Regions from separate parts of the Anabaena sp. WFMT genome, predicted to be linked through region 2. Evidence: predicted binding sites of a transcription regulator. Region 2 holds the regulator's gene; the other holds the start of a gene.
What was found. The regulator HrcA, encoded in region 2, represses chaperone genes, less so after heat shock. The targets are predictions, from matches to a motif close to TTAGCACTCNNGANTCNNGAGTGCTAA.
Positions count from the first base shown of each region.

Region 1 (7,800 bases), on a different contig from region 2:
TACCACCACCAGGGACGATACCTTCTTCTACAGCAGCCTTGGTAGCGTTGATAGCATCTTCCAAGCGCAGCTTCTTGTCTTTCATTTCGGTTTCGGTAGCTGCACCAACTTTCACAACAGCTACACCACCAGACAATTTAGCCAAACGCTCTTGTAGTTTTTCCTTGTCGTAGGAAGATTCGGTTTCTTCCATTTGACGACGAATTTGTTCGCAACGAGCCTTAACTGGAGCTTCGTTACCTTCAGCTACAATTGTGGTGCTGTCTTTGGTGATGGTGATACGGCGAGCTTTACCCAGGCTATCTAGCTTGGTGGTATCCAGCTTCAAACCTGCATCTTCGGTGATGAGTAGACCACCAGTTAAGACGGCAATATCTTCTAGCATAGCCTTACGGCGATCGCCAAAACCAGGAGCTTTAACGGCTGCAACGTTGAGTACACCGCGCAAACGGTTAACTACTAAGGTTGCTAAAGCTTCTTTTTCGATATCTTCGGCGATAATCACCAAAGGACGACCAGAACGAGCTACTTGCTCAAGTACAGGTACTAAGTCTTGTACCAAAGCAATCTTCTTATCGGTTAACAAGATGTAAGGCTCATCGAAGACTGTTTCCATCCGCTCTGCATCAGTAGCAAAGTAAGGAGAGATATAGCCTTTATCAAAGCGCATCCCTTCGGTGATTTCGAGTTCGGTGGTCATAGACTTCCCTTCTTCTAGGGAAATTACGCCTTCCTTACCCACTTTGTCCATTGCTTGAGCAATCATCTGACCGACTTCTTCGTCGTTACCAGCAGAGATGGAAGCAACTTGTGCGATCGCCTTAGAATCTTCTACAGGACGAGCGTGTTCAGCAATCTTTTCCACTAAGAAAGCCGCAGCTTTGTCAATACCGCGCTTCAGCAAAATCGCATTAGCGCCGGCTGCAACGTTCCGCAAGCCTTCCTTAACGATCGCATGAGCCAAAACGGTAGCGGTGGTTGTTCCATCACCCGCAGCGTCATTTGTTTTAGAAGCAGCTTGACGAATTAGCGCCACACCTGTGTTTTCAATGTGGTCTTCTAATTCGATTTCTTTAGCGATGGTAACACCATCATTCACAATTTGTGGTGCGCCAAATTTCTTCTCTAGAACTACGTTGCGACCTTTAGGACCGAGGGTAACAGCAACAGCCTCAGCTAAGATATCAATACCGCGTTCTAGAGCGCGACGGGCGTTTTCGTTATAGATAATGCGCTTTGCCATAAGAGTCTAAATTCGGGTAGTAAGTTAAAATTTGTCTTGAATTTGGTAATGGGTGAATTTGGTAAATGGTAATTGGTGAAAACTTTTTCCCAGTCCCCAATACCTCATGCCCCTCATCACCCATTTACATGACGACTGCTAAAATATCTTTTTCAGAAAGCAGTACGTACTCTTCGGTTCCGAGCTTAACGTCGGTTCCAGCGTACTTGGAGTACAGCACTTTCTCACCAACTTTGATTTCCAATTCTTGACGGCTTCCGTCGTCATTACGCTTGCCAGGACCAAGGGCTACAACTTCGCCTACTTGGGGCTTTTCCTTAGCGGTGTCGGGCAAATACAGACCACCTGCGGTCTTTTCTTCAGCGGCGGTCACTTTTACAAAAACGCGATCGCCCAGGGGTTTAACGGTTGAAACGGTCAGAGATACAGCTGCCATAAAATTTTTTTTGCCTTGTTAGCACTCTCAACTCCTGAGTGCTAATTTACCGAAAGCCAGCATACAATGGCAACGATTCCTTGTGTACGGGTTTCCGAACTGGGCGCTCGCAACTGTACTTAAGCATAAATGCCTAATTGTGATAGTTGTCTGGTTCTGTTGCGTAAGTAATGAATATTTTTATATGGACAACATTTATTTGCAAAGCGGGGAAATTGTTATAGAACTGTAATCAGGGAACCGTTCAATGAGTAACATTACAGTAAGTCCAAAAATTGCCGTCCTCTCCCCAAAACTACTAAAGCTGTGGAAGGAACTTAAAGCCCTAAGTCATTGTGTGAAAGCTCTAGGACTGGCAAACCTTCATCGAACAGCTTTATCTTGGTTCTGAACAGACAGTTGCTCACTTATGGACAAAACAAGCTAGTCTAGAGTCCTGGGAATGCTTAAAACTGGGACTTAAGGAGCCACATCTTAGCCAGCTGCTTAGTTAGTCATCCCATTGGCATCTTCAGAACTAAAACCAACTGCTTGCGTGTTTGTTGTTCTAGGCAGATAATGGTAGTTTACCCAGATGGGGTTTGGTATAGCCAAACAAAACCGGAAGTCATTGAGCGGATCATCCCAGAACACTTAATCGGCATAATGGTGGTGGAAGCATAAGCCTTTTTAACCCATCCTTTGCCAGAAACTTCCCCGGTTTCTCGTGAACCTCTGATAGAGGCTTAACATCCAAAGGATATAGTAGAGCAGCAGTAAGCGAATGAAAGTGCGGGTGAGTTTTGAGCTAGGGTCATCTTCAGCTAAATACTGAACTTGTCAACCAGAAAGATTATTATTTAATCAGGTTTAATCAGGTTTTTTAGCCCGCCCCCTTTCAAAGCGATATATAATAGCGCATTATAAATACTATTGCTCTCCGTATCCTTACTGGAATTTTGCCATCTAGCTACTAGTAAGATTGAAAGTGACCTTCACTTTTTAGACTTCGAGGCAGCAAAGGCAAGTTAAGTGGGAAAAACAACAACATCTCAATAATCCACCATAGAGGATAACTAATCAAGACCTTGATGGATCGAAGCGCGACAAGTGCCACTGCTATGAAAGAGTCCAGCATGAAAGATCACAAACGACTTCTATTGATTGATGATGACCCTAACCTCATCTTGCTGGTGAAGGATTACTTAGAATTCCGAGGATACGAAGTCATCACGGCCGAAAATGGACGAGAAGCTCTGGATATTTTAGAACATGATGTTCCAGACATGATCATCTGTGACGTGATGATGCCGGAAATGGACGGGTACACTTTTGTGGAACAAGTACGCCAAAATGAACGTACAAGTTGGATTCCCGTTCTCTTCCTCTCCGCTAAGGGACAAAGTGCAGACCGAGTTAAAGGTCTGAACAAAGGTGCTGATGTCTATATGGTCAAACCCTTTGAACCAGAAGAACTCGTAGCACAAGTAGAATCCTCACTAAAGCAAACCATCCGTTGGAAAGAACATCAGACAAAGGGAGGGGAAAACGGTTCCCGTATCCAGGTTCCCTTCGATGTACAGTTAACCCCAACCGAACTGAAAGTAGTCCAGTTTGTAGCCAGGGGTTTAGCTAACCGGGAAATCGCTGAAGAATTAAACGTCAGTCAGCGTACAGTGGAAAGCCATGTTTCCAATATGTTGGGTAAAACCAATCTCCACAACCGTACTGAACTAGCGCGTTGGGCGATTGAAAATCAAATGGCTTAAACCTCTGCTCATTTGGCGAAGTTTTGAGTTTTGAGTTAGGACAAAATAGCTCAAAACTCAAACTGGTTATGTAACTTGACTTCAGTTTGAGAGCTAATAAATTATGAATTGTGAAGCCAAATTTGGATTTTTTAGTTCCAACTTCATAATTCATAGTTTATGATACAGCCCTCAACTGCTATGTTCCAACCCGGATATCACCTAAAAATATCACTACATCACCCCCACGCAAATACCCTATTGTCCCAACTGGAAAGGAAACATAGCTCATAGGGGCTGATAAATCTTTACAGAACAGAAAAGTAAATTAAAAGTCAACATTTGGCAATATACGCAAATTAGCAATTATATTTTTACAATAATAGTAAGCGTGTCTTAAATGTAACTAGTTATATAGTATCTACTTCAATGCTTTTTATTAAAAAGAACAAAGTAATCGCAAAAAACTTAATGCCAGGTGGGAAGATGATTGATTTTAGAATACTTACCCTGCGGGAAGAAAATTTACATCTTCATAAAGTTGCATCATTGTTCCCTCGAAGTTAATACAACGTAATTGAAATGATGCTTGTTCTCCCGCGTAAGACTACATTACCTATAGAAGACAGTGATTATTCAAAAAGATGGCGTTTAATTAAAACATTTGTAACCAAACTCTGTGCAGAAACATTAGCACTTGAGGCTCAAATTTCCCCTTCACGCCAAAAGCAAAAAGAAAGTAATCTTTGGCAGCGTCGGTTTTGGGAACATACAATTAAAGATGAAATAGACTTTGCTGCTCACTGTGATTATATACATGATAATCCCGTCAAACATAGATTATGTGCAACAGCAAAAGAATGGGAATTTTCCAGTTTTCATCGCTTTGTTTTTCAAGGTATTTATCCAGAAAATTGGGGAAGTGAACAAATACCTAATCTAATCAATGATGTTGAATTTGAATAAGGTAAACCAAATGGTAGTTTACAGTGCAAAAACACCATTTTTCTCTAGTAAATAGTGATCATGTAGGGTGGGTTAGCGAAAGCGTAACCCACCCTACAATTAAAATTCTGCGCTTTGTGGTGTACGTGGAAACGGAATTACATCTCGAATATTTCCCATACCCGTCATAAATTGCACCAATCTTTCAAACCCCAAACCGAAACCAGCATGGGGAACGGTACCATAACGACGCAAATCTAAATACCACCATAAATCTTCCGGGTTCATACCTTGGGCTAAAACCCGTTTTTCTAACACATCTAGCCTTTCTTCCCGTTGGGAACCACCAATAATTTCGCCTATTTTCGGTGCGAGAATATCCATTGCGCGAACGGTTTTTTCATCATCACTCAACCGCATATAAAAAGCTTTGATTTGGGCAGGATAATCTGTAACAATCACAGGCTTTTTAAACAGTTGTTCTGCTAAATAGCGTTCATGTTCTGATTGCAAATCTGCACCCCAACTGACAGGATAATCAAATTTAACATCAGCCTTTTCTAAAAGTTTGACTGCTTCTGTATAAGTCAATCTTTCAAATTGATTATTAATAATGTTATTAGCGGTTTCTAAGACAGTCTTATCAATACGTTCGTTGAAAAATTCCATGTCTTCTGGACAAGTTTCTAATACATATTTAAAGATATATTTAAGAAACTCTTCTGCTAAATCCATATCACCTTCTAAATCACAAAAAGCCATTTCTGGTTCAACCATCCAAAATTCTGCTAAGTGACGAGAAGTATTAGAATTTTCAGCCCGGAATGTGGGACCAAATGTGTAGACGTTAGTAAACGCCATTGCCATAATTTCGGCTTCTAATTGTCCACTTACTGTTAAATACGCTGGTTTACTAAAGAAGTCTTGGCTATAATCAATCTCTTGATTTTCGGTGCGAGGAACATTCTTTAAATTAAAATTGGTAACGCTAAATAATTCTCCTGCACCTTCACAATCACTAGCAGTAATAATGGGAGTATGTACCCATAAAAATCCTTTTTCTTGGAAGAATTGATGAATAGCTGCTGAACAAGCATTTCTCACCCGAAATACTGCACCAAAGGAGTTAGTTCTAGAACGCAAATGTGCAATGGTTCGCAAAAACTCAAAGGAATGACGTTTCTTTTGCAGAGGATAGGTATCAGGATCAGCATCACCGTAGACTTTGACGCTATTAGCTTTTAATTCTATTCGCTGTCCTTTCCCTTGGGAAGCCACAAGTACACCTGTGACTTCCACAGAAGCACCAGTATTTATTTGTTTTAATATTCCTTCGTAGTTTGGTAAATCTTGATTAATGACTATTTGCAAATTTCCTAGAGATGAGCCATCATTGACTTCCAGAAATGCAAAGCCTTTTAACTCGCGTTTTGTTCTTACCCAAGCTTTAATTACCAGAACCTCTTCTGGTTGTCCAGTTTTTAATATTTCTGCAATGCGATGATTTACCATTTTCTACAATTTGTATTTTGTCAATGTATATATTATTAATTTTATGAAAAATTAACAGTTTCAGCCAATCAAAAATCCCAATTTGGAATTACCCAGCACAAGACTTTAATAGCCAGCCTATAATTATACCTAAACCACCAAAGCGGACAGCTTGCCAAAATGGTTTTTTCAGGCTATTCCAAGAAAACAACTGGCTTTCTAAGTTAAGTTCTAACGCCTCTAACTGTTTTTGAATGCGCTTTAACTCTGACTTAATTTCTGGGGGCTGCTTTTTATTTTGTTTCAGATTCTTTAATTCTTGTTGCCATTGTGCCTTTTGTTGTTGATCTCGTTGCACTTGGGCATATCTTTCTTTTAATAATCGGAGTGATGTTTCTACTTCTTCTAGTTCTTGTTCAAAGTCTGGCTGCTGGTTTTCCTGTAAATTAGTCATTGGTGATTGGTCATTGGCTATGATGATTAAATCATAACTGTTACTATTCACTCACCACTTAGTCTTATGTCTCAAACTAGTCAACTGAATGAAATCAGCACTCTAGAACTGGCTCAAGCCCTGATAGAAAGGCTAAGTATCTCCCCTGATGATTGGCATCGCCTCAAGTCTAACCGCAATTCCCGTGCTAGTGAACAGGTAGCGGCTGCTATGGTGTTTCTCCTCAAAAACCAGCCTCAAGAAGCTCAAGCGAGATTAGAACAGGCTATTGGTTGGTTAGATAAGTCCATTTCTGCCCCTCCTTGTGAAAGTCACGGAAAAAAATGAGGGAGAGGGAACTAGAAAGATTATTTATCTGCTTTCTGCCTCCTTCATCGTCGTAACGATAAAAGACGACGGGTTTCTATTTGTTTGCAAAGCCGCAATTCTGTACCTTTACGGTTCCACTCTACCTGATCAAAGATGAGATGCAGAAGAGACATACCGCGACCACTTTCGGCTTCATCGGGTGGTAAATAGTCTGTAGGATCGCTATCGCTATCAGGTGAGGGAGTGAAGCCACTCCCTTGATCTGAGATAATCCACCAATATTGATTATCTATTAGGGAAAAACGAACTACCACTAATTTGCCAGGATCAAGATTATTGCCATGTTTAGCTGCATTAACTAGGGCTTCTTGAAGTCCTAATCGCAGTTCTGCTTGTAATTTTGTGGGAACATCTGCCAGTAGTAAATCTAATATGGGACAAAGATAAAGAGTTGAGGCAAAACTAATAGTACCCCAACTACGTCCAACTGGACGAAGGGAAATGGTAATCACAAGAGAAACCCCGTAGCTTTTAGTTAGCTAGACATTAGTTTGGTGTCACAAGCACCCTAATAATCATTGAGGTGGTCATACTGCCTTCAAACTTGCGTCTGTAAAACTAAATTTTAAAAATGCTAGGGAGCATTGACTCTAATATATTAAGTGAGAATTGATTGGTTAAAAATTGGCTGTAATTTTACTGCTAATGCAGTCAGCAACTTAGAAGTTGCTATTAATTATAAATGGGTGTATAAATAGCCCTCTTTATTGCCGCTTAATAATTTACACAATTTAATTCACCTTTAAGAGTCTATGCAACTTCAATAAAAAAAGGAATGTCTATTTTTAGGTCAATTCTATTTTAGCATTATTACCATGTACTAGACTACAAATTTCTCATTTGAGTTTTTTGTAAATAATTTACTGACTCTCTTCCTCGGATGAACGCACTAGAAATGCGGCAGCTTCCACATGAGCCGTTTGGGGGAAAAAGTCGGCGGGCTGTACCCTGGTGAGAGTGTATAGTCCATGTTCACAAAGCAATTTGAGGTCACGGGCTAGGGTGGATACTTTACAACTGACGTAAACAATCCGAGAAGGTTTCAAGTCAAGTAAGGTTTTGATGACATTAGCTTCACAGCCTTTGCGTGGCGGATCAAGTAATACCACATCCGGTATAGTCCCTAGGTTGGGAA
Region 1 covers NZ_JBPWOA010000019.1:175,333-183,132, forward strand. The annotation lists gene groL (chaperonin GroEL) at 1-1,243, opposite strand, end outside; gene groES (co-chaperone GroES) at 1,368-1,679, opposite strand; gene ACSQ6I_RS12305 (response regulator transcription factor) at 2,750-3,427, shown strand; gene ACSQ6I_RS12310 (REP-associated tyrosine transposase) at 3,989-4,372, shown strand; gene asnS (asparagine--tRNA ligase) at 4,472-5,863, opposite strand; gene ACSQ6I_RS12320 (hypothetical protein) at 5,952-6,296, opposite strand; gene ACSQ6I_RS12325 (DUF6439 family protein) at 6,363-6,623, shown strand; gene ACSQ6I_RS12330 (ATP-binding protein) at 6,668-7,117, opposite strand; gene rlmD (23S rRNA (uracil(1939)-C(5))-methyltransferase RlmD) at 7,526-7,800, opposite strand, start outside.
Region 1: a site for HrcA is predicted at 1,698-1,724, ahead of groES (co-chaperone GroES). Genes of this name have one in related genera too.

Region 2 (7,800 bases):
TTAATTCCCAGCAATCTCCTTTAATAAAATTTGTTTTACATTTAGTTACGGCTAGATTCTTTTCAGCCCCTTTAAGTGCCGGATTTGATAAATCTATACCTGTATATTCAGCAATTTGGGTATTTAGTAAAGCTTGAGAGGTGAAACTAGCATCACCACACCCAATATCAAGCATAGTAAAAGGTTTTTGAAAGTAGTTAAGTAGTAATTCATGTAGCACAACATAAATTTCGTGGTGTCCCATGTAATTCTTATTTAACACTTTTTGATAAAGCTGCCATTGTTCGTTAAAAAATTTTTTGGGGAGAAACGATTCATTTTGATTAATTTCGACTTTTATAGAATCTGGCATATTTTTAATTTTCCTAGTTTGTAGATTTTAAATGCAATTGAATGTATCTATCGTTTTTGAATCACAAAATTTTATCAAGTTGTAGGTGTAAATAATTTTTGTTGTATTCTCTTTTACCCATCTACTGCTTTTAGAGGTGGCCGCACACATAAATAAATCAACGCCCCAAATAGAGGAATTAAAGCAAATAACCAAAATAATTGATTATCTTTCCAACCACGTCGTGTCATATCATCTCCTAATAAGGCCGGAAATAATAGACTCAACATACAAAAGTCTAAACTCATTACATGAATAAAACGGCTAGTTTGCCATTGTTGTAAAAAATTAGCCCAATCTCCTTGGAAACCATAAGCAACTAAAACACCAGCACCTAATGTTAATAAAATGCCAGTTATACGCGAATCGAAGATTTTCAGAAATAAATTTTTTTTGCCTATAAACTCTTGATTTGGTTCTCTTAAAGCTAAATATGGTAAAAGTGCAAATGCACCAACTGCAAAGGAAGCTGTAGCAAACGGCCAAGCTGGTATTTTTTGCCCTCTACCATCTATAAATAATACGGCACTATAGATTAAAGGCCAAATACCCATGATATTAAATAAGGCAATTATTATAGGATTAATACCTTGCCAATTACCTGTAGACAGATTTTTAATTAATTCTAAACTCTCTGGGAAATTATCAGGAGGAGCAAAGAAAAAGGCATAGGAAATAAATCCTAGCCATAACAAACCAAAGGCAATTTTTCTCAACATGATTTAGGCAATTTAACTAAAAGCTTCTGAGAGATAATCTGCTGCTGCGGCTACAACTGCGATCGCACTTTCATAGTCTAAACGAGTTGGTCCCAAAACTCCCACACTCCCTACCGGTATAGAACCCCGACGATAGGTAGAAGAAATTAAAGTACAACCACGAATTGGTTCTAGTGGGTTTTCTGCACCAATACGAACTGTTACCCTTGATTTACCAGTTTCCTCAGTTTCTGGTTCCTCACAGATTAAACGCCACAACTGTTCTTGTTCTTCTTCCAAAAGATGGATGATAGTTTGTACTTGCTGTAATTGGGAAAATTCTGGCTGACGCAAAACTTCCCCTACCCCCCGCACCATAATTTGTGTTGCAGCTGGTGCTAGAGTGCGACGTGTCAACTCTGCAATTGAATTTTTCAAGAATTCACCATAGCGTTGAAACTCTTGGTCTAATTCACTCCAGTCAAGTTTAGCTAACTCCAACAAACTGCGGCCTCGTAAGTGACTATTTAGAAAATTGGATACAATTTGCAACTCATGATCAATTACCTCAGGATCAGGTTTAGTTTCTGACGACGCTGTGAATAAATCCATCACCTTAGAATGCGTCTCATAACCATCTGTCACCACAATCAGCATAATTGTACCAGGTTCAATCTGCACTAATTGCAAATGTCGTAACTGTGCAGTAGTCGGTTGTGGCATAGTAATCAAAGTAATGCAGCCACTCAAAGTTGCTAAAATTTGTGCAGCACCTTGCAATAGAGCTTCCAAACTCCAATCTTCCCAATGTAGACGTTGTTGTAATGCGGCTTCTACCTCTTTAGTTAAAGCTTCTGTTCGTGTACCATCTCGGAAAGAAGGTGTAATTAGTTGATCAACATAAGTGCGATAACCAGAATCAGAAGGTATCCTCCCCGCTGAAGTATGTGGTTGGTAAAGTAAACCAGATTTTTCTAAAACACCCATGACATTGCGAATAGTTGCAGAACTAACACCAAGGTCAAACTCCTCAATTAGAGCTTTAGAGCCAACAGGCTCTGCCGTAGCAATGTAGTGGCGTACAGTTGCCCAAAGTATATGCTGTTGTCGATTTGTCAGCTGAACTTGCATAGGTGATATTTTACTGAAGGCAAATTTTAATCAAAGGTTGAAAAAATATTGTGGCTATAACCGCAAAGCAAAAAAAGGTTAATAATTATTTAATTAAGATAGCAAATTATATACTCGTATGATGGTGATTAACGCAAAAGTTACCCTTAATTCATCATCACAGCGTATTACCTGATACAGCTTGACCATAGCACCAAAAGCTGCGTTTAAGATGAGATTTTCATCTTTTTCTGTATTCTTTCATAAGCTTCTAAGCAATGCTGTATTTTTCGATACTGATTTATTTATTTGATAGACAGGGAATGGAATTGAGGAGGACAAATCAAGTTAAAAATACTAAACTTCTGCCTCCTGCCCCCTGTCTACCAATGTTAATACTGAGGAACTGAAGAATCAACTAATATCGAATAAGCAGAAATACCACCCGTAATATTTTTAACATTTGTAAATCCTTGAGCAACTAACCATTGACACATCTGAGCAGAGCGCACACCATGATGACACAGGACAAGGGTTTCTGCATGGGGATCAAAGCGGGTGGGGACTTGCTCACCCCATTCGGCAAATTCACTCAGGGGCAGGTTGACAAACCCTTCCAGGCTTGCTATTTCAACTTCTTGGGGTTCGCGCACATCCATTAGCTGCAAACTAGAATCACCTGCTGCAAGACGTTGTGCTAGTTCTTCTACGCTAATTGAGGCAAAGGGTTGAACAAAAGATGTACCTGTCATGTAGTTTTTCTAAACGATCCTATACTATTCATGGTGACAGAAAAGCTGGAAAATAGGTTTAGTGAACAGTCAACGCTCATTTTATGGTTTCCTGGTAGCTGGTGTCATCGTCTTGCTACTAATTGGTATTGCTGGCTTTTATTGGTTTTTTGGTAAAAGTCCATTCAACCTCAGTGTTCCTAAATCTGAACCTGGGGCTGCTATATTTGTGTCAAAAATGTCACCTGTGATGGTGTCATTATTAATAAATCCCGACCGTTTGCAAGCAATAGAGCAAAAAGGGGACATTTCTAAGCTCAAAAACAGTTTATTGGCAAAAAGTAATATAGATTTCCAAGATGATATCAAACCTTGGCTAAGTAATGAAATTACACTAGCTGTTACTAGTGAAGATATAGACCGCGACCCAGAAAACGGACTGCAACCAGGGTATCTGATGGCGCTTTCCACTGAAAAGCCAGAAAAAAGCCGTGAGTTTGTAGAGTTATTATTCTCCAAACGGGCTTTAGCTGGAGCAAATTTGGCGGTTGAACAATACAAAGGTGTGAAGTTGCTTTCTGATACCCCAGAAGTAATAACACCTGAAAAAATTCAAAATCGTTTAGCTGGTGCGGTTGTTGATAATTTTGTTTTGTTTGCTAATGATGCTAAGGTTTTACGAGAAGCGATTAATAATGTCCAAGCACCGCAATTGAATTTGAGTGATTCTCCTGAATATCAAAAAGCTGTTCAAGAGTTGCCTAAAGATGCTGTAGCTGTAGCTTTTTTGAATCTGCCCATAGTTGCTAAGTGGCAAGGATGGGAATTAGTAGAATCAATCTATGATAGCCAAATTGTTTCTTTAGTATTAAATCCCCAAGGATTGCTGGCGGAAAGCACATTTTTAGCAACTACAAAAGTTGCTCCTCCATCTCTATTATTGTCTAAACCTGTGGGTGCATTGCACTATATTCCCGAATCGGCAGGTTTGGCTGTTGGTGGGGTGAATTTAAGTAATTTAGGTGCAAGCGATTTAGCAAAACTGTGGAAACAAGGAACAGCAACAATCTACGGTTCTGAGGAACAAGCTATTTCTCGCTGGGTTAAACCTTTGGTGGATTTCCAAAAACGCTGGAATCTCAACTTGAGTAAGGATATTTTTAGTTGGGTGACAGGAGAATATGCGATCGCATCCCTAACTGAAGATAACCCACTTTTAGCCAATCAAGCAAATTGGATGTTTGTGGTGGAAAAAACGCCGCAATTAGAAACAGGTATAGCTAGGTTAGATAACATCGCTATCAACAATGGTTTTAATGTTAGTTCTCTTATTCTCAACAAGCAAAAAGTCTCCGCGTGGACAGAGTTAACCGCTACTACTGAAGACAAAACAGCCGTCAACGTCGAAGCCAAAATTGGAGGAGTGCATACAAACATTGATAATTATGAAATTTTTACCTCAGACCTAGCAACGATGGAGAAAATTCTTACACATCAAGAAAATTCTCTTGTTGATGATCGCAATTTTCAAAATAGTATTGCTACCTTCCCCCAATCCAACCAAGGATACATATATATTGACTGGAAAAAGAGTAAAAACATTCTTGAAAGTCAGCTACCAATTCTCAAATTTGTGGAAGTGTTAGGAAAACCACTCTTTGATAATCTGCGATCGCTTACAGTCAGTAGTTATGGTAGTCAGCCAGGAACTCTCAAAGGTGGCGTGTTCTTGCAGCTTAATCGCTAAAAGTGCTATCTGTGTCACCTGGAAATGTGACACAAGCACTAGCAATTGGCTCTTTTTTTACATAAAATTAGTATAGATAGTCACAAAAATCAACATCTGGGAGAGCTAACATGAGAGATCGTCGCTTCTGGCTTCACTTTCGAGGTGGCTGGCTGTTAGCTACAATTATCGCCATGATAGCTACACCTGTAGCCGCAGAGACAGCAAATTTTGGAACTGTGAAGTTGTTACCAGGTTTTGAACCAGGACAAGGAACTGTGACTGGTTATACAGGCGGATCGTATTCATTATCTGCCATGAGCAACCGCGATCGCGATAAAAATATTTGCATCGGCTTTGGTGATCCCAATCCTGATCACATCCTCGTCTTAGAAAAAGATTTCGATCAACTGAAAATACTAGTTAAGAGTGGCCATGACACCACTCTATTTATCCAAGGTCCAGACGACGAAACAATTCGTTGTGGTGATGATACAGGTAGAAGCAAAGATGCTAGTGTGATTGGCAGCAAATGGAAACGTGGCAAATATCGCGTTTGGGTAGGTACATTTAATCGCGGATTCAAGCATAACTACACTTTGACGGTAGAACAATAATTCGTAATTCGTAATTCGTAATTCGTAATTATCAATTACTACCCAGTCCCCAGTCCCCAGTCCCCAGTCCCCAATCATCAATCATCAAGGGACTTCCAAATAAAAAATATTCAATTAATTCTTGTGGGGTAGGCATACTTCGACAAGCTCAGTACAAGTCTTGTCTGCCCTTAAAACCGGACGGGCTAGAAGCCCATCCCACAAGATTGGATAATTTATTTCCTAGAAGTCCCCAATGACCAAGTAACGATAATATGGGAGAGTAGCTTGTCTTGCTCTCCAAGGGTACTATCTCGTGCTATCTACACTAAGTGCCGATTTTCGCATTATTTTTGAACGCGACCCCGCAGCCCGGAATTGGTTGGAAGTCCTGTTTTGCTATCCGGGTTTGCAAGCCTTAATCTTCCATCGGTTAGCTCATTCGCTGCGTAGTATTGGTATTCCCTTTTTCCCACGGCTGATTTCTCACATAGCTCGATTCTTAACCGGCATTGAAATTCACCCAGGGGCTGTAATTGGTCAAGGCGTATTTATTGACCACGGAATGGGAGTTGTCATTGGTGAAACAGCCATCATCGGTGACTATGCCTTAATTTATCAAGGTGTCACCCTTGGGGGTACTGGTAAAGAAAGCGGCAAACGCCACCCCACATTAGGCGAAAATGTCGTTGTTGGTGCTGGTGCGAAAGTTTTAGGAAATATCGAAATTGGGAATAATGTCCGCATTGGTGCTGGTTCAGTTGTTTTGAGAGATGTCCCTTCTAGTTGCACAGTTGTAGGCGTACCAGGTCGCATTATCTATCGTGCTGGAGTTCGAGTTTCCCCTCTAGAACACAACAACTTACCAGATTCAGAAGCTCAAGTAATTCGCACCTTAGTTGACCGCATTGAAGCACTTGAAGAACAAATTCAATCTCTCCAAACTCCGGCAAAAACTCCAGTTTTAGCAGGTAACTTTATTCAAGAGAATGAATTACCAAAAGAACACAACTTTTGTAATATTAGAGATAAAAATATCCAAGAATTTTTTGATGGTGCGGGAATTTAAAAAAGTAGATTTGGGTTTTCCCGCCCATTCATTCATTAATTTAATTTAGATTTTTGATTTTTGGATAGTTAAAAAATATGCCAATCATCAATACAGAAGCACTAACAAAAAATGTCAAACAACATGGAATAATATTAAGTATTCCCTTGTTTTTTGTAGCTAGTTCTGTATTTTATTGGTTGCTAATACGAGTAGGTTTAATATTTCCAGTTACAGAAATTCCTGATATTTTATGTATTTACAATTGCAAATTAGAACAAAAAATACATAAACCTATAATTGGAGATGAATTATTAAATTATGACCAACCAATAAAAAAATTAATTACAAAACCTATCAATAAACAGAAAATCTCTATTTTAATTGAGAAATCCCAACACAGATTAACGCTTTATTATAACCTCAGTCCCATCAAATCCTATCCAGTGGTTTTTGGTGCTAACCCCACAGGTGATAAACAAAGAGAAGGTGACAAAAAAACACCAGAAGGAATTTTACAAATTCAAGACCTTTATCCGCACCCCCAATGGTCAAAATTTATGTGGTTGAATTATCCTCATCCTCAATCTTGGCGAAAACATTTTCAAGCTAAAATTAATGGTGAATTAGCTTGGTATATTCCTATTGGTGGTGAAGTTGGTATTCATGGTGTACCTGCGGGTAGAGATGAAATGATTGATATCCGCAAAAATTGGACTTTAGGCTGTCCTTCTTTAAAAAATCAAGATGTAGATGAGATATATCAATTAGTGCAGAAAGGTACAATTGTGGAAATCCTTCCTTAATGTTTAAGGATTAGTTTCTTGGCAATACCAATTTTCATTTTCATCAAGTTGATAAAAAGTTCTATTTTGTGGTTCTCCTCGCAATTCCAAATGGTCTACTTGTGCAGGTTCAAGCAATAACAAACAAAAAGTTTCTACTGGTTGAATAGGATCTGGTGCTGGTGGTGTAAACGCTTCTGGAGTTATTACTCTCATCTCACCCGGATCAGGCCAAGCAAATTGTAATCTAGCTGCATCACTTAATTCTTGCCACATTTTGATTCTCGCTGCTTGTAAATGTGGATGAGAATTGGCAGTAATTAAAATTAATTGTCCAGCAATACGAAATTGTTCTCTAGTTTTAGGGAAATACCAGCAAACTTCCCCCCAAGATTGTTGCTGTATTTGTTCAGCTTTTTCACTACGAATATCTGTAATAAATTTTAGCTGATTGGTATCTTCCAGAAAACCACGAAATACTACAGTGCGGTTTGCAGGTAAACCATTTTCTCGCACCGTTGCAAGTTGTACATAGCGGGAATAAACCAAACTGCGGTTTTTATGTAAAGCACGAGTAATTAAACTTCTCCAAGGTGCTAAAGACATTATTTTTACTGTCAATTTTTTGTGATTTGGCTTTAATTACTTTAAAAGATATAACAAGATTTTTTTAAGCTGATAATTGATATTTTAGTAATTGAATAAAATTTCAAAG
Region 2 covers NZ_JBPWOA010000006.1:54,739-62,538, forward strand. The annotation lists gene ACSQ6I_RS05030 (class I SAM-dependent methyltransferase) at 1-352, opposite strand, end outside; gene ACSQ6I_RS05035 (DUF2834 domain-containing protein) at 466-1,110, opposite strand; gene hrcA (heat-inducible transcriptional repressor HrcA) at 1,123-2,220, opposite strand; gene ACSQ6I_RS05045 (rhodanese-like domain-containing protein) at 2,592-2,951, opposite strand; gene ACSQ6I_RS05050 (DUF3352 domain-containing protein) at 3,013-4,677, shown strand; gene ACSQ6I_RS05055 (hypothetical protein) at 4,788-5,273, shown strand; gene cysE (serine O-acetyltransferase) at 5,569-6,321, shown strand; gene ACSQ6I_RS05065 (L,D-transpeptidase family protein) at 6,399-7,106, shown strand; gene ACSQ6I_RS05070 (Npun_F5749 family FMN-dependent PPOX-type flavoprotein) at 7,110-7,691, opposite strand.